2 regions of the Caballeronia sp. GAFFF2 genome follow, and region 1 is predicted to be linked to the other one. Evidence: riboswitches for the same ligand, from Rfam matches in the RefSeq annotation. Region 1 holds a riboswitch; the other holds the start of a gene.
What was found. Region 1 has a riboswitch for cobalamin ahead of cobG (precorrin-3B synthase). Riboswitches for the same ligand answer to the same signal wherever they lie in the genome.
Positions count from the first base shown of each region.

Region 1 (8,730 bases):
GCGTCTGCTTGCCATCGTTGAGCGGCGCTTGCGGCGCAAGGCGCTTCGTAATCAGCTCATGCGCCTGCGCGACGACCGCTTCCACGCCGCGTTCGCGCAGATAGCGCCCTTCCCGCACACCCAACGCGAAACGCCTGCGAAACGCGGATTTCGCGAGCGCGGCGAAGACGGCGTCGAGATCGCGCATCGACCTTCATTCCTTGCCGTAGAGCGTGGAATCGGCGAAACCCTGGGCGTCGAGCACACGGCCCACGAGAATCAGCGCCGTGCGTTGCAAACGCACTGCCCGCACCTTCACCGCGATATCCGCAAGCGTGCCTTCCACGCGCGTTTCATCCGGCCAACTCGCGCGAAACACCACGGCGACAGGACAATCCGCGCCGTAATGCGGCAGCAGATCGTCGACGATACGCTCGATATGCCGCACGCCAAGATGAATGGCGAGCGTCGCACGATGACGCGCCAGATCCGCGAGCGATTCGCCTTCGGGCATCGACGTTTTCGCGGCATAGCGCGTGAGAATCACGGTCTGCGAGATGCCCGGCAAGGTGAGTTCGCGTTTGAGCGCCGCCGCCGATGCCGCCGTCGCCGTCACGCCCGGCACGATCTCATAAGGAATCGCGAGCGTATCGAGACGGCGCATCTGCTCGCCTGTCGCGCCGTAAAGCGAAGGGTCGCCGGAATGCACGCGCGCCACGTCTTCTCCCCGCGCGTGCGCGTTTTCGAGCAACGCGACGATCGCATCGAGATCGAGTTCCGCCGTGTTCACGACACGCGTCGCCCGATGCCCGCTCAACACTTCGTCGGGCACGAGCGAGCCCGCATACAGAATCACCGGACACGAGCGGATGAGCCGCTGGCCCTTCACGGTGATGAGTTCCGGGTCGCCCGGTCCGGCGCCGATGAAATAGACGGTCATGGAAGAGGAAGTTCGGTTGTGAGTGCATCGAGCGCGCTTGCCGGATCGTCGAATGCGCGATCGGCTTCGGGAAGCGCGGGCCGCGCAAGCATCACGACGGGCAAGCCGCGTTCGCGCGCCACCGCGAGCTTCGCTTCGGTCGCGCGGCCGCCGCTGTTCTTGCTGACGACGACATCGATACGCGCCACATCGAACAACGCGCGCTCGCCTTCGATACTGAACGGCCCGCGCGCATCGACGATCCGCGCACGCGCGTTGCCTTCGTGCGGGTCGAGACAACGGATCGTCCAGAATTGCGACGCGGGTATCTCGTCAAGATGCGCAAGCGGCTCGCGTCCGAGCGTGAGTAACGGCTTTTCATAGGCCGCGATTGCATCGACGACGCCTGGCCAATCGCGCGCCTCGCGCCAGACGTCGCCCGTTCGCGGCTGCCATGCCGGACGACGCACGGCCCACAAGCGCACGCCAACGAGCGTACATGCTTCGCGTGCATGACGGCTCATCTGCGCGGCGTAGGGATGCGTGGCATCGAGCACGAGCGCGATGTCTTCTTCACGCAGATACGTTGCCAGACCCGCCACGCCGCCAAAACCGCCGACGCGAACCTCACATGCTAGATCCGTCGGCACACGCGCGAGCCCCGCGAGACTGTAGACATGCGACGTGCCGAGCCTGCGCGCGACGACGAGCGCGTCGCCGGTGCCGCCGAGCAATAGCACGCGCTTCATTGCGCGCTCCCGACGATCTGCCCTTGCCTGTCGATGGCGAAAGTCTCCACGACGATGCCTTGCGGCACGACGTCGAGCGCCACTTCGCGGGCTCGCGCGCAGACGATATCGCCGAGCGCGATGCCTTCGCCGCGCGCCAGCTTAAGCGCTTCCTGACTCGTGTTGGCCATGCGAATCGCGTGCTGCAACGCGATGCTCGCGCCAGCATCGGCGGCCCAAGTGGCGAGAAGCGGCAAGTCGATACTCGACGTGCGGCTGTGCAGATCCATATGTCCCGCCGCAAGCTTGCTGAGTTTGCCGAAGCCGCCGCAAACACTGAGTTTTTCGACCGGCGCGCGGCGCAAGTGCTTCAAAACCGCGCCCGCGAAATCGCCCATTTCGATGAGCGCCATATCCGGCAAGCCGTAACGCGCGCGCATGGCGTCCTCGCTCTGATTGCCGGTGCACGCCGCGATATGTTTTACGCCGTTGGCGCGCGCGACATCGATCCCCTGATGGATCGACGCGATATAAGCCGCACACGAAAACGGCCGGACGATGCCGGTGGTCCCGAGTATCGACAGTCCGCCGATAATGCCGAGCCGCGGATTCATCGTCTTGAGCGCAAGCGCCTCGCCATTCTCCACGCCGATGCTCACGTCGAAACCGCCCGCATAACCCGCTTGCGTGGCGAGTGCGTCGAGATGCTCGCTCATCATTTTGCGAGGAACGGGGTTGATGGCCGGCTCGCCGATCGGCAACGCAAGGCCCGCGCGCGTCACGGTGCCAACGCCCGGCCCCGCATGAAAGCGTACGCCATGCCGCGCCGCAAGCCGCACGCGAGCTATGACGAGCGCGCCATGCGTGACATCGGGATCGTCGCCGGCATCCTTGATGACGCCCGCTTCCGCTGCATCGCCGGCAAGACGGCAGAACGCGAGCGGCATGGTCACGGACTGGCCCTTCGGCAGCACGATCTCCGCGCGCGCGCTCGGCTCGCCGAGCAACAAAAGGCGCGCGGCCGCGAGACTCGTCACGGTCGCGCAGCTTCCCGTCGTGTAGCCGCTTCTGAGCGGCGCGGACTGTTCGGGCGTTTCGTCACGCATCGGGATGGTCATCCGCCGGCGAGCTCATGGCTTCTTCGCGTGCAGAAGCGTGATCGGCAGCGCTTGCCGCCACGTATCGAAACTGCCGAGCGGCTCGGCCCGTGCGATGCCGATCCGCGTCAGCTCGCCGCCATGCTCCGCGCGCCATGCAAAGAGCGCCGCTTCGCTCTGCAAGGTCACGGCGTTGACGATCAGCCGACCGCCCTGCCGCACGCGCGCCCAGCACGCATCGAGGAGACCCGGCACGGTCACGCCGCCGCCGATGAACACGGCATCCGGCGCGCTCAAACCGTCGAGCGCGCCGGGCGCCTCGCCCTTGACGAGTTGCAGCGCAGGCACGCCGAGCGCATCGCGGTTATGTTCGATGAGACGCTGCCGCCCTTCGTTCGCTTCGATGGCAATCGCGCGGCAAGCGGGATGCGCGCGCATCCACTCGATACCGATGGACCCGCAACCCGCGCCGACATCCCACAGCAATTCGCCCGGTTGCGGCGCGAGACGTGCGAGCGTCACGGCGCGTACATCGCGCTTGGTAAGCTGGCCGTCGTGCCGATACGCGTCGTCGGTAAGACCCGGCGTGAGCGATGGCCCCGCGTGGCCCGCATGCGTGCGGCATTCGATCGCCATGAGATTGAGCGCCGCCACGCGCGGCTCGCGCCAGTCGTCCGCACGTTCGTCGAACCGGCGTTCATTCGTGCCGCCCAGATGCTCGAACACCGTCACGCGGCTCGCGCCGAAACCATGCAGCGTGAGAAGCTGCGTGACGGCGGCGGGCGTCGCGCCATCGGCGCTCAGGACGAGCAGACGTCCGCCGCGAAACACATGCGCGAGCAGGGACGCCACCGGCCGCCCGACGAGCGACACGCATTGCGCGTCCTGCAACGGCCAGCCCAAGCGCGCCGCCGCCAGCGACAGCGACGAAGGCGCGGGCATGACGCGCATTTCTTCCGTGGATAATTCGCGCGCAAGCGTGGCGCCGACGCCGAAGAACATGGGGTCGCCGCTCGCAAGCACGCATGTTTGGACGCCGCGCTCGGCGAGCACGGCATCGACGGAAAACGGGCTTGGCCATGGCACGCGGCGCGCCGCGATACGCGCCGGCAGAAACGCGAGGTGACGTTCGCCGCCGTGGATCGACCGTGCTTCGAAGAGCGCGCGCCGCGCCTCGCGGCCAAGCCCATGCCAGCCGTCCTCGCCGATACCCACGACGGTCAGCCAGTTCGACATGTGCGGCCTCCTACGGGCGAATTCCGCGTTTGAAGCACCCGCGCAAGGCGGGAAGCGGTCTGATGGTCGATAAAAGCGGGCATAATAGCGCGTTCGTCGGTGCCTGAAGGGTTCGATCGGTATCGAGCCTCATGGCCTAACAGGGAACACAGCAAAACTGTGGCTGCCCCCGCAATTGTACGCAGCGAGTCCGCGCTCCACTGCCACTGGTTTTTACCGGGAAGGCTAGCGCGAATGTCGACCTGCCAGCCAAGAGACCTGCCGACGTAAGCATTCACTGCTATTCAACGCTATTCAACGCAATTGCGCGAAGCCTGCCGGGCGGGGTGTACCGGTTCGCAACTCAAGCGCTTGAGCATACGGTCGAGCTTTTGGAATCGTTCTTGCCGCCTCGGTCTTCGGCCTGTCCCGGCCTCATGCGTATCGTGCCCGCACGCGATGGCGCCCTTGCGCGCGTGCGTCTTGCCGGTGGCGAGTTGCGTCGCGAAGCCGCGCATGCCGTGGCGCACGCCGCCGAGCGCTGCGGTTCCGGCACGATCGAAGTGACCAATCGCGCCAATCTGCAACTGCGCGGCATTCGCGACGACGCCCACGCGGAACTCATCGACATCGTGCTCGCGGCGGGCCTCGGTCCGACCACGGCCGGCGCCGACGATATCCGAAACGTCATGCTGAGCCCGCTTGCGAGCACGGGAACGCGTGCGCTTGCAGCGGATATCGTCGAACGCATGCAGGCCGATGCCGCGTTGCACGCGTTGTCGCCGAAGTTCGCGTTGCAGATCGACGATGGCGAAACGCTTGCGATGCTCGATCATCCGCACGATCTTTGGCTTTCGGCGCTGGACAATGGCGCGCGCTTCGCATTCGGTTTTGCAGGATCGATGCCGCATCGTGAGGAACATGCGCCTGCCTCGGGCGCGATTGCGCGTGACGACGCGAAGCGCTTCATCCTGGCCGTGCTGCAGGCGTTTCTGGCGCTGGCATCGGTGGAAGAACACCGCATGCGCGATGTGCTCGCACGCGTTGGAATTACGGGCTTTCTCCATGCCCTCGACTTCGAAACACAGCACGACGCCGCACTTCAGTCATGGCGTCGCGCGCCTTCCGATGCAACGTTACGACTCGGCGCGCATGCGGACTATGTCGGCGCGCAAGCGCCGCTCGGCCGCCTCGATGCTAATACACTTCACGCAATCGCCGATCTCGCCGAAGAACGCGTCGTGATGACGCCCTGGCAAAGCGTGTTGCTGCCGGACGTGCACGCGAATCGCATGACGCATGTCGTCGATGCCCTTCGCGCGCTTGGCCTCTCCACCGATCCACGCGATCCGTTCGCGCGTCTGATCGCATGCGCGGGTTCTTCGGGCTGCGCGAAAAGCCGTGCCGATACGAAAGCGGACGCGCATCGTTTAGCCGCCTTGCTGCCCGAGCATGCGCACGCGCATCTGAGCGGCTGCGAGCGCTCTTGTGCGGCGGCGCATCCCGTCGAAAACACGCTCGTTGCCGTTGCGCCCGGCCGCTACGACGTGCTTCGAGGCACACACGTGATCGCCCATAACCTCCTCATCGAAGAGGCGGCCGCATGGCTCGCCCGGAGTCATGCCGATGTCTGACTATATCCGCGACGGTGCGGAGATTTACCGGCAATCATTCGCGACGATTCGCGCCGAAGCCGACCTCGCCGCCATTCCCGCCAACCTCGAAAAGCTCGCCGTGCGGCTGATTCATGCGTGCGGCATGATCGATATCGTCGATGACCTGCGCTTCTCGTCCGATGCCGGTATCGCGGGCCGTGAAGCGCTCGTGAGCGGCGCGCCCATTCTCTGCGATGCGCGCATGGTCGCCGAAGGCATCACGCGCGCGCGCCTTCCCGCGAATAATCGCGTGATCTGCACGCTCGGCGATGCCTCCGTGCCGGAACGCGCCCGTGCGATGCACAACACGCGCTCCGCTGCCGCACTCGAACTATGGCGGCCCGATCTTGCGGGTGCGATCGTCGCAATCGGCAATGCGCCCACCGCGCTCTTTCATCTACTCGACATGATCGACGACGGCGCACCGAAGCCCGCGCTCATCCTCGGCTTTCCAGTGGGCTTTATCGGCGCGGCGGAATCGAAAGCCATGCTTGCCGCCGACAGCCGTGGCATTCCTTTCGTCGCGTTGCTCGGACGACGCGGCGGCAGCGCGATGGCGGCGGCCGCCGTGAATGCGCTCGCATCGGAGGCCGAGTGATGAGCGGAAGACTCCATGGTCTGGGCGTCGGTCCGGGCGATCCCGATCTCATCACGGTGAAGGCGTTGAAGCTGCTCAAGGCGGCGCCCGTGGTCGCGTATTTCGTCGCGAAGGGGAAGAAGGGCAACGCGTTCGGAATCATCGAATCTCATCTCGAAGACACGCAGACGCGCTTGCCGCTCGTCTATCCCGTGACGACGGAAGCGCTCGAACCGCCGCTTTGCTACGAGACGATCATCAGCGCGTTCTACGATGAATGCGCGCTCGCCATTGCGGATCATCTCGAAGCCGGCCGCGACGTGGCGGTGATCTGCGAAGGCGATCCGTTCTTCTACGGCTCGTACATGTATCTGCATGATCGCCTTGCCGCGCGCTTCGAGGCAGAAGTCGTGCCCGGCGTCTGTTCGATGCTGGGCGGCGTCGCAGTGCTTGGCGTGCCACTGGTTTATCGTAATCAGAGCCTTGCGGTGCTTTCGGGCGTTCTTTCGGAAGCCGAACTAAAACGAAAGCTGGCGACGAGCGATGCCACCGTCATTATGAAGCTCGGCCGCAACTTCGACAAAGTGCGTCGTGTGCTGGCGGAACTCGGGCTCGACAAACGCGCGTTGTATGTGGAACGCGCGACGATGGCGAATCAACGCATCGTGCCGCTGAACGAAGTCGATCCAATGGCATCGCCCTACTTCTCGCTGTTGGTCGTGCCGGGGACGAAATGGAGCGCATAGACGTAGCGAAGCCGCTTGCCATCGTCGTGCTCGGCAACGGTGCGCTGACTATCGCGCGCAAGATTCAGGCGTGTCGTCCGGGATCGCTCGTTCATGGACTCGCTAGTCGCGTGAACCTGGACGCCTCCTTCGACGACTTCGGCGCGCACGTGCGGGCACTCTACGCGGCAGGCTCGCCAATCGTCGCACTGTGTTCAGCAGGCATCGTAATTCGCGCGCTGGCAGCGTCGCTTGCGGATAAGGGCGCGGAGCCGCCGGTGCTCGCTGTCGCGCAGGACGGCAGCGCGGTCGTGCCGCTGCTCGGCGGCATGAGCGGCGTGAACATGCTTGCGCGTGATATCGGCCAGATGCTCGGTATCGTACCGGCCATCACGACGAGCGGCGAATTACGCTTCGGTCAATGTCTGCTCGCGCCGCCCGAAGGCTACGTACTGGCGGATATCGAACGCGGCAAGCGCTTCGTGTCCGACTTGCTTGGCGGAGCAACGACGCGCTTGGAAGGCCACGCACCGTGGCTCGATCAGGCAGCCCTTCCTCGCGCCGACGATGCGTTGCGCGCCATCCGCATCACGCCCGAAAGCGCCCACGATGAACACAGTCTCGTGATTCATCCACGTTGTGTGATTGCATGGATCGAAGACGACGCGACGAACGGCGAAGTAGCGGAATGCGTACGCAAGGCACTTCAAGCACGAAGCCTCGCGCCGCTCGCACTCGCTGTGCTGGTCGCGCCCACGCACGCAATGACATCGCAACGTCTCGCCGATGCCGCGCAAGCGCTCGACGTGCCATTGCGTTTCAGCGACGCCCCGCCTTTCGATGTTTCGCACAACGGCGACGTTGCATTGCACGTCGCCAACGCGCCCGTCGATGCGCAGGCGATAGGCCGTGCACGCGGCACGTTGACCGTGATCGGTCTCGGTCCCGGCAGCTCCGAAATGATGACGCCCGCCGCGAAAGCCGCGCTCCGTGCCGCAGAAGACGTGCTCGGTTACGAAACCTACGTGCGCATGGCAGGCCCGTTTCGCGCCGATCAACGCGCGCATATGACGGACAATCGCGAAGAGTTGCAGCGCGCGCGACATGCGTTCGAACTGGCAAGCGAGGGACGCAGGGTAGTGGTCGTATCGTCGGGCGATCCGGGCGTGTTCGCCATGGCGGCAGCCGTGCTCGAAGCACTCGACAAGGAAGCGAACGCGTCATGGCATGCCGTGAAACTCGAGATCGTGCCGGGCGTATCGGCGTCGCTTGCCACGGCGGCGCGTGCGGGCGCACCGCTCGGCCATGACTTCTGCGTTTTGTCGCTATCGGATAATCTGAAGCCGTGGGGCGTCATCGAGAAACGCATAACGCATGCGGGTCAGGCCGATTTCGTCATGGCGTTCTACAACCCGCTATCGAAGGCACGGCCCTGGCAATTCGATCGCGCGATCGAAATCGTGAAGCAGCATCGCGATGCCAAAACGCCCGTCGTGCTCGGGCGCGATGTGGGACGCGCGGGCGAGACGCTTCGCATCATGACGCTTGGCGAGTTGGACAGCACGATGGTGGACATGCGAACGATGGTGATCGTCGGATCATCGACCACGCGCGTGATCGGCGATGGCGCATGGGTTTATACGCCGCGATGGTATGAATGACACGGGCAGGCTACCGCAAGTCCGCGCTCAGTTCGCTCGCATGAAAGTACTCCGCCGCCCAGCGTAGCGCCAACGTGCTCGCTTGCCCGACTCCAAATTGCCCTTCATCGAAGTCCACCAGCACGACGCGGTCCGCGCACTGCGGCGGCGCGGGCGCCTCGTTCGTGCGGCCAT
Region 1 is NZ_JALQDA010000027.1:581,646-590,375, forward strand. Features, by position in the region: gene NCT04_RS19060 (DUF4186 domain-containing protein) at 1-187, opposite strand, end outside; gene cobM (precorrin-4 C(11)-methyltransferase) at 194-919, opposite strand; gene NCT04_RS19070 (cobalt-precorrin-6A reductase) at 916-1,647, opposite strand; gene NCT04_RS19075 (cobalt-precorrin-5B (C(1))-methyltransferase) at 1,644-2,732, opposite strand; gene cbiE (precorrin-6y C5,15-methyltransferase (decarboxylating) subunit CbiE) at 2,757-3,959, opposite strand; cobalamin riboswitch at 4,040-4,239, shown strand; gene cobG (precorrin-3B synthase) at 4,343-5,572, shown strand; gene NCT04_RS19090 (precorrin-8X methylmutase) at 5,565-6,191, shown strand; gene NCT04_RS19095 (precorrin-2 C(20)-methyltransferase) at 6,191-6,916, shown strand; gene cobJ (precorrin-3B C(17)-methyltransferase) at 6,904-8,556, shown strand; gene NCT04_RS19105 (vWA domain-containing protein) at 8,567-8,730, opposite strand, start outside.

Region 2 (8,730 bases), on a different contig from region 1:
CGCGGCGAACCCGGAAGCCATCGTCACCGCGACGCCCGGCGCGACGACGCCGAATCGCGCGTTGCCCGCACTCGATCGATGGAAGCGATGGGGTTCGCTCACCGCGGTGGCGCGCGGCAACCTCTTCGGTATCGATGGCGATCTGATCAATCGGCCTACGCCGCGCATCGCGCTGGGCGCGGCCGAGCTTTGCAGGGATCTGGAGCAAGCGCGCGGGCGTCGCGAAAAGTGACCGAAGCGGCCCTGCCCTCAGGCATTCCACCGCACCAGCAGCCACTTCCCTCTCACGCGCCTGAACTGCACGATCGCGCCGAATTCGATCGGCCATTGCAACACGCTCGCGCGCTCCATCCCGAGCATATGCGCTGTCAGCACGCGCATGACGCCAGCATGCGCGATCACATGCACCGGCCGTTCGGCACGCTCGATATCACGCAACCAGGCCTCCACGCGCCCGGCGAACTGCACGAGACTCTCCCCGCCGTGCGGCCTCGCGTGTTCGATATCCGCGGCCCAGGCATCGATCAGCGCGCGATCGATCGCATCCCACGCGCGCCCTTCCCATGCGCCGAAGTTCATCTCGGCGAGGCGCGCATCGACGTGAGGCGCGATGCCATCGCTCAACGCCGAGGCCAGCGATGCACATCGCACGAGTCCGCTCGAATGCCAGCCATCGACACACGCGGGCACGTTCAGCGACAGCATGCGCGCCTTCAGAGCGCAAGCCGATGCATTCGCATCGCGCAGCAAGGGAACATCGCTCTGGCCGTAGCACACGCCTGCATCGACGCGCACGGCTGGATGCCGGATCAGTACGAGATCCATGCGAGCCCGATGAGATAAATGGCCAGTTCGAACACCTGTTGCGCGAAGCCGAGACAATCCCCCGTGTAGCCGCCGATGCGCTTCACGAAGTACCGTCCCATCGCCCAGCGCAGCACCGTGAGCAACGCGAGCGTCAGGCAGGCGAATTTCCAGTCGATGACAAAGAGCCACGGCACGCCGAAGATCATCGCAATCAGAAACGAGCCCGCGCTCATGCGCTGTGCGACCGGCTTCGCCTTGCCCTCGGCGCGCACATAGTCGAGCGTGACGAGATAGCTGATGGCGAAAACGCGGCTCGCGGCGTGCGCGGCGATCAGCAACCATGCCGCAATGAGCGCCGGCGTGCTTGCGAGCGTCTGCCACTTGAGCGCCAGTGCAATGACGAGCGCAATCGCGCCGAACGCCCCGATGCGCGAGTCATGCATGATGCGCAACACGTCATCGCGCGTATAGCCGCCGCCGAAGGCGTCGGCGCAATCGGCAAGACCGTCTTCGTGGAACGCGCCGGTCAGCACGAGCGTGGCGGCCATCGACAGCAACACGGCAACGCCCAACGGAAGCACGCGCAACGCCGCGAGCAGGACGAGCGCGGCAATACCGCCGACCATCACGCCGACGAGCGGAAAATAACGCGCCGCCGCGTTCAAATAAGCGCGCTCGAAGCCAACCCACCGCGGCACCGGCACGCGCGTGAAGTAGCCGAGCGCGGTGAAGAAGTAGCGCAGTTCGTCGAGCGGACGGGTCATTGCGGCAAGCGGGTCGAGACGCCCGCGCGCCTGAACGCAGTGACGCGCCCCGACCTCGTGCAGCGCTTGCGGATGATGCTCATCGCCGTCACTCTCGCTTATCCGTGACACCCGCCGCCTCGAAGCTCGCCATCTCATCGACGAACGCAACGGCCGCGCGCAGGATCGGCAACGCGAGCGCCGCGCCCGTGCCTTCGCCAAGCCGCATGTCGAGTTCCAACAGCGGCTCCGCATGCAGATGCGCGAGCATGCCCCGATGCCCCGCCTCGTTCGACGCATGCGCGAACACGCAGTAGTCGAGCACCTCGGGTGCGATCTTCGCCGCGACGAGCAGGCCGGAAGTCGCGATGAAGCCATCGACGAGAATCGTCATGCCCGCGTCCGCCGCAGCGAGACACGCACCCGCGATCATCGCGATCTCGAAGCCGCCGAACGTCGCGAGTGTGTCGATTGCATCGCCTTCGGCCGCATGCAACGCGAGCGCTCGGCCAAGCACGTCGCGCTTGTGCGCAAGGCCGCGATCGTCGAGACCCGTGCCGCGTCCGACGCATTCGCCAATGGGCACACCGCACAGACGGCTCATCAGGCACGCCGCCGCCGACGTGTTCGCAATCCCCATCTCGCCGAAGCCGATCACGTTCGTACCGAGCGCCGCATGATGCCGCACACGCGCCGCGCCGCGCGCGATGCCTTCGAGCGCGGTCTCGCGCGACATCGCCGCTTCCTTCGCGAAGTTGCGCGTGCCGAGGCCGAGCGACAGACGCTCGTAGCCGCTATCGATGGGAATCGGTGTCGCCACGCCCGCATCGACCACTTCGAGCGTCATGCCGACCGAACGCGACAGCGCGTTGATCGCCGCGCCGCCCGCCAGAAAATTCGCGACCATCTGCGCGGTCACTTCTTGCGGATACGGACTCACGCCCTCGGCCGCGATACCGTGATCGCCCGCAAACACGATCATCGCCGGGCGCTCGATGCACGGCTTCGTCGTGCGCTGAATCACGCCCATTTGCAGCGCGAGCGTTTCGAGCCGACCGAGGCTGCCCGGCGGCTTCGTTTTCGTATCGATGATGCGTTGCAGTTCGGCTTCGCGCGAACGGTCTGGCGCGCGGGGCGTAGGCAAGTCGTGAGCGTTTGACATCGGCAATCCTTCAGGTGCGTGCAACGGGAATGGACGGCACAAGCGCTTCGTGCTTGCCATCGCGAATCAAGGCTAGCGGATAGCCGAACGCGGCGCTCGCGCGTTCAGGCGTGAGCACGTCCGCGACGAGACCGGCGTGCGCGCCGCCCCTGCCATCGAGCAAAAGCGCGTGCGTCGAGAAGCGCCGCGCGAGATTGAGATCGTGACACGAGAAAATCACCGTGCGGCCGGACTTGCGCGCGGCGTCGGCCAGTACGTGCAGACAATCGATCTGATGATGCAGGTCCAGATGCGCGAGCGGTTCGTCGAGCAGCAAGAGCGGTGTGTTCTGGCACAGCACGGCGGCGAGCGTCACGCGTTGCCGTTCGCCGCCCGACAATGTCAGGACATCGCGCGAGGCGAACGATAGAAGACCGAGCGCATCGAGCGCGGCATGCGCGGCAGCGCGGTCTTCGGCGCTCTCCCAGCCCCAGCCCGTGACATACGGAAAGCGGTTCAGCAGCACGGTGTCGAGTACGGTCGCGCTGAAGGCATCGTGCGAGCTTTGCGGCATCAGCGAGCGCGCGCGTGCGAGATCCGCCGCGCGCCAGGATGCGAGCGCGCGGCCATCGAGCGATATCGCGCCTTCGGCCGGCTTTGTCAAACCCGCGAGCACGCCAATGAGCGTGGTCTTGCCCGCGCCGTTCGGCCCGGCTATGCACCACATCTCGCCCGCGCCGATACTTTGCGTGAGGTCTTCCACGAGCGTGCACGCGCCCGCGCGCAAGCTGACGTGTTCGATATGCAGGGTCATCGCGGTCTCGCCAGCAGCATCCACAGGAACATCGGCACGCCGACGAGTGCGGTCACCACACCCACCGGCAATTGCGCGGGCGCGATCGCCGTGCGCGCGACGAGATCGGCGCTCATCACCGCGAGGCCGCCTGCCAGCGCCGACGCCGGCACGAGCATGCGCTGATCGTTGCCGAACGCGAGCCGCAATAAATGCGGCACGACGAGCCCAACGAAGCCGATGGTGCCCGCCGTCGTGACAGCCGCCGCTGCCGCAAGCGATGCGACGAGATACACCGACAGCCGCACGCGCGAGACAGGCACGCCGAGCGAACGCGCGGCCGTATCGCCACGCAACAGCACGTTGAGTTGCGGCGCGAGCGGCACGACGACGATCATCGCGACGACGAGCGCGATCAGCGCGGGCCACGGCGTCGCTGCGCCGTTCAGGTCGCCCGTCAGCCAGAAGATCATCCCGCGCAAGCGATTCTCCGGCGCAATACTGAGGATCAACGTGATGAGCGCGCCCCAGCCCGCCGCTATCACGACCCCTGTCAGCAGAAGACGCGGCGAGGCATCGCGATCGCCGTGCCACAGGTCGCGTCGCGCGAGTCCGAGCACCAGCACGATGGATGCGAACGCGCCCGCGCACGCGGCCAGATCGATGCCCCACCACGGCAGCGACGCGAGCATCGCCGTGAGCGCGAAGGTCGCCGCGCCGCCGGATACGCCGAGCACGTACGGCTCGGCCAGTGGATTGCGCAACAGCACTTGCAGCAGCGCGCCGGAAAGCGCGAGCAAGGCGCCCGAAGCGAAACCCGCAAGCGCGCGCGGCAAACGCAAGGTGAGCACGATGTCATCGGCGATATCGGGCGCGGCCGCATGCGCGTGCAGCAACGCCGCGATGGCGCGTGGCAAGGGCAACGCGACGCTGCCGAGCGCGAGCGACACCGCAAACACAAGCAACGCGGCAAGCCCGAGCGCAGCCCAGATGCCTAACGCGCGTTTAGCGTTCATCGCGCGGCGCAGGTCAACGGTGTCGCTCACGACGGGCGCCAGCCGAGCGTGACATAAGCGCCGCGCCTCGGCGTGTTGTACGAATAAGCCAGTTCATAGTTCCGGTCGAAGAGGTTGTCGACACGCGCGCTCACGTACCACGACTTCGTGATGTCATAGCGCGCCGACAGATTCACGACGCCATAGCCCGCGAGCGTCGAATCGTAATCGCTGCGCGCACCGCTCACGATCCACTCGCCACCCACGCGCCAGCTTCCTATCGAGCGATGCGCGCTGAAACTCGCGAAACGCCGCGCACGGCGCGTCAGGTCCTGATTGCCGGTTTCATCGACGGGATTCTGGAACGTCACGCCCGCGCGTAAATCAGTGGCGCCGACATGCCCTGCCCACGATCCCTCGACGCCCTGCACCTTCGCGCGTCCGACGTTCTGCGCGATATAGAAGCCGCTGCCGTCCGATACGTAATCGATCAGATTCGAATAGCGCGTCTGAAACGCCGTCACGCGCAGCACGCCCACTTGGTCCGATGCGTACTGCAGCGCCGCTTCCACCGAATGACTGCGCTCGGGCTGAATGGACGGATTGCCGCTGAACGGATAGTAGAGATCGTCGAAGCTCGGCGCGCGGAACGACGCCGCGTAACTCGCGCTCGCGCGCCAGTGCGTGTCGATGTTGTACGCATAGCCCAGATAGTAGCTGTTCGCGCCGCCGAAATCGGAATACTGGTCGTGGCGCAGATTGGCCTGCACCTCGCTCGGACCGAAGCGTCCCACATAGCCCGCGTACACCGAATTCACGTGACGATCCGGCGCGCTGAACTGATCCGAATCGAGCGTCTGGTCGAGATGCTCGTAACCGAACAGGAGCTTGTGCGCCTCCGTCAGGCGAAAGTCGTTCTGCCACAGATACTGGCGATCCTCGGAATTGAAGCGGCTCGTATAGATGCCGTTCTGCTCGATGTTCGCGCGGTCCTGTCCCTGCGCGACCGTGAAATGCGTGGTCCACTGGTCCGTGATACGGCCGTTCGCAAACACCGATGTCGACCGCACGCGACTGTGCGAATCGTTGAGATCGCCAGGCAAGCCGTAGGCATCGTCGAAACTGTCGATGCCGTTCGACTGATAGAAGCGCACGCCCGCGTCCCATTTGTCGCCGAACTTGTGGCGCAGCGTGGCCGCGACGCTTTCGTTCAGATAACCGTTCGCGTTCGGATTGGCGTTGGGCGCGAGCGCGGGATCGATCGACGAGAAACCATCGGTCTTCTCGCGCGATACGTTGAAGCTGAAGGTCGTGCGGCCTTCGCTATCGAGCGCGCCGGAAACACCCGCCGCTTGTCGCTGCGTGTGATAGCTGCCGTATTCCGTCTCGAAGTAGAAGCGCGGCGGATGCGCCTCGCCGTCTTTCGTGAAGATCTGCACGACGCCGCCGATCGCGCCCGAGCCGTACAGCGCCGACACGTTGCCGTTCACGACTTCGATGCGGTCGATCTGATCCGGCATGATCTGCGCAAGCTGCGCCGAGCCGAGCGATGCGGACTCCACACGCACGCCGTCGATTAAAACGAGCGATTGCGTCGAGGACGCGCCGCGTATGAACGTGCTTGCATTCGCTCCCGGGCCGCCATTGCGCGTCACCTGCACGCCGGGCGCAAGACCGATGACGCCGAGCGCGTCGTAGGCATTGCTATCGGCGATATCCTGGGCGTCGAAGAGCGAAGTCTGCGCGATCGTATCGGCGAGAGGTTGCACGGTGCGCGTCGCGGTCACGACGACGGGCGCGAGCGGCGGTTGCGAGGCTTCGTCCGCGAGCGCTTCATGAGCGAGCAGCCAGGTGTTGAGGGCGACGAGCGCGGCGCGTTCGATCGTTTTGCGTCTGCCCGCGTGTCGGGCAAGTGGCGATACCATGCGTGAAATGTTCCCATGCGTAGGCTGGCGCGACCTCGCTCCCCGCAAGGCCAATGCGCGACGAGCGCGCTCGAATGCGAACAGACGAACGCGCTGAACAGTTGGCCGGTATCCGGGCTGGCGACACACCGTCCCGCCTTCCCACGCATGAAGCGCAGTGGCATCGACACGTTCTTCGCCTTGCCTGCGTCGAGCGGCGGATTCTTGCGAATCAGACAAACTCGCAAGCAAACTCACACGACGGCGCGGCGAAAAACGCGCAAGGGACGACTTGCAACTTGCGTTGCGGTCGCTTACCGTTGCGGGGGCAGCACAGGTTGGCGTGGCCTTGGCGGCGCCGCTTCCTGTTTCCCGTTTGACTGCGCCCGCAAAAGAATGCGGACGCGAGCACCAAAAGTGCGGCAAGTGTAGGAGCGCGATTCAGGACCGTCAAGAAACGACCCTGGCCGATCATCGCAAGACACACGGCTCACGACGAACCCAACTAGAACCCGCCGTCGCAACACATCGGCAGCGCCCGCGCTTTCCACACACGAATGCATCGCGATGCACGCATGATCGCGTGCTGTTACGTCTCGAAACGAGACAATTATCGGAAGCTCCGTTGAACCGCGCTAGAATGCGAGGTCTTTAGAGGACGCAGCACATGCTCAACGAACTCGAATCACTGTCAGGAAATATCGGCCGGCTGATCCAGATCAGCGAGCGGCACAATCAGGCGCGTCTCGCGCTTGAAGCACAAATCGAACAACTGCGTAGCGACTACGCGAACGTGCAGGCAGAGCTCGTGCAAATGCGCGAAGAGCGCGACACGCTCCAAGCCGAACGTGATTCCCTCTCGGCCAAGATCGACGACGCGCAGGTCCGCCTGAACGCGATCCTCGAAAAGTTGCCGCGCGGCAAGTCCGCGAATCATGCCGAGACGGAAAATCAGCTCGATCTCCTCGATGCCCGCTCTCACGATGTGCAAGCCGCGCACGAGCATGCGCACGCGGGAGAGCACAGCGAGCATCATCACGGAGAGAAGGCATGACGACCACGCAGATCGAAGTATCCATTCTCGGCCAGCAATATCGCCTCGCCTGTTCGCCGGAAACCGAAGGCGCGCTGCGTGAAGCGGTGGCACGGGTCGACGCCGAGATGAACAAGGTGCGCAATGCAAGCAACGTGCGCGGGCAAGACCGCATCGCGGTGATGGCCGCGCTTTCACTCGCTTCCGAATTGCTGAGGCTGCAAGAAAGCGTGCGTCATGGCGAGGCCTTCCCCGCCGAGGAAATTCGCCGCACGATGCACTCCATGAACGAACAGCTTGGTGCTGTCATTGCGCAGTATGAAGTGCAGTGACCGAAGTGCCGCGACGCCGCTCCGTGGCGAACGCTAATCGGTCGCGCGATGTCAATCGAAAAAAGAAACTGCGCAATTGGTGTCGAGAGGCTGCATTAGACATTCGATTGGTGTAGAGTGACTACTCCCTGCCTGGTTCGCCAAGGTCATATATTCCTTGAACCAATGCTACATTGGCACGGTTGTGGAAACTTGCAGCACGGGCGCGCGCGTCACTCTGTCTGATGTACCCGAAGTGTTGCTTACTGCGACCAATCTTGAACCCAGGTTCAGGATGCCGGCCTAGCGGCCGAGGTGGGGACCCTACTCCAGCGGCATCGGTTCATACCGATGCCGTTTGCTTTTGTCGAGCCCGTTTTAAAACCCCGTTGCCGAATCCATCATGCGCTACTGGCTGATGAAGTCCGAACCGGACGAAGCGAGCATCGATCATCTCGCGCACGCGCCGAAGAAAACCCTCCCGTGGACGGGCGTGCGCAACTATCAGGCGCGCAACTTCATGCGCGACCAGATGCAAGTCGGCGACGGCGTGCTCTTCTATCATTCGAGTTGCCCGGAGCCGGGCATTGCGGGCATCGCCAAAGTCTGTTCGACGGCCTATCCCGATCCCACTCAGTTCGACGCCAAAAGCCCGTACTTCGACGCCAAGTCCGTGCAGGCGACGCCGCGCTGGATGCTCGTCGATGTGCGTTTCGTCAAGAAGACGCCGTTGATTCCGCTCGCGACATTGCGCGAACACGCGGAACTCGCCGACATGCAAGTGCTGGCGCGCGGTAATCGGCTGTCGATCACGCCCGTGACCGAGGCGCAGTGGCGCTTCATAACCGAGCGTCTGGTCTAGGGCGCGCGAATCGTTCAAGGGAACTAAGGGAACGAACGAAGCGCCTAAGTGCGGTCGCGAATCACGCGATGCTCTTGCACTCGGAGTCCTTGAATGATCGACAAGAAAACCGCCGCCGCCCTCGCCTTCGTCGCGATGTCG
Region 2 is NZ_JALQDA010000006.1:200,387-209,116, reverse strand. Features, by position in the region: gene NCT04_RS03525 (cobalamin-binding protein) at 1-232, shown strand, start outside; gene NCT04_RS03520 (histidine phosphatase family protein) at 250-825, opposite strand; gene NCT04_RS03515 (adenosylcobinamide-GDP ribazoletransferase) at 810-1,571, opposite strand; gene cobT (nicotinate-nucleotide--dimethylbenzimidazole phosphoribosyltransferase) at 1,660-2,712, opposite strand; gene NCT04_RS03505 (ABC transporter ATP-binding protein) at 2,723-3,505, opposite strand; gene NCT04_RS03500 (FecCD family ABC transporter permease) at 3,502-4,500, opposite strand; gene NCT04_RS03495 (TonB-dependent receptor domain-containing protein) at 4,527-6,404, opposite strand; cobalamin riboswitch at 6,491-6,814, opposite strand; gene NCT04_RS03490 (ATPase) at 7,051-7,437, shown strand; gene NCT04_RS03485 (cell division protein ZapA) at 7,434-7,748, shown strand; RNA gene ssrS (6S RNA) at 7,871-8,053, shown strand; gene NCT04_RS03475 (EVE domain-containing protein) at 8,131-8,589, shown strand; gene NCT04_RS03470 (SIMPL domain-containing protein) at 8,683-8,730, shown strand, end outside.
Region 2: another riboswitch for cobalamin. It lies ahead of NCT04_RS03495 (TonB-dependent receptor domain-containing protein); the one in region 1 lies ahead of cobG (precorrin-3B synthase).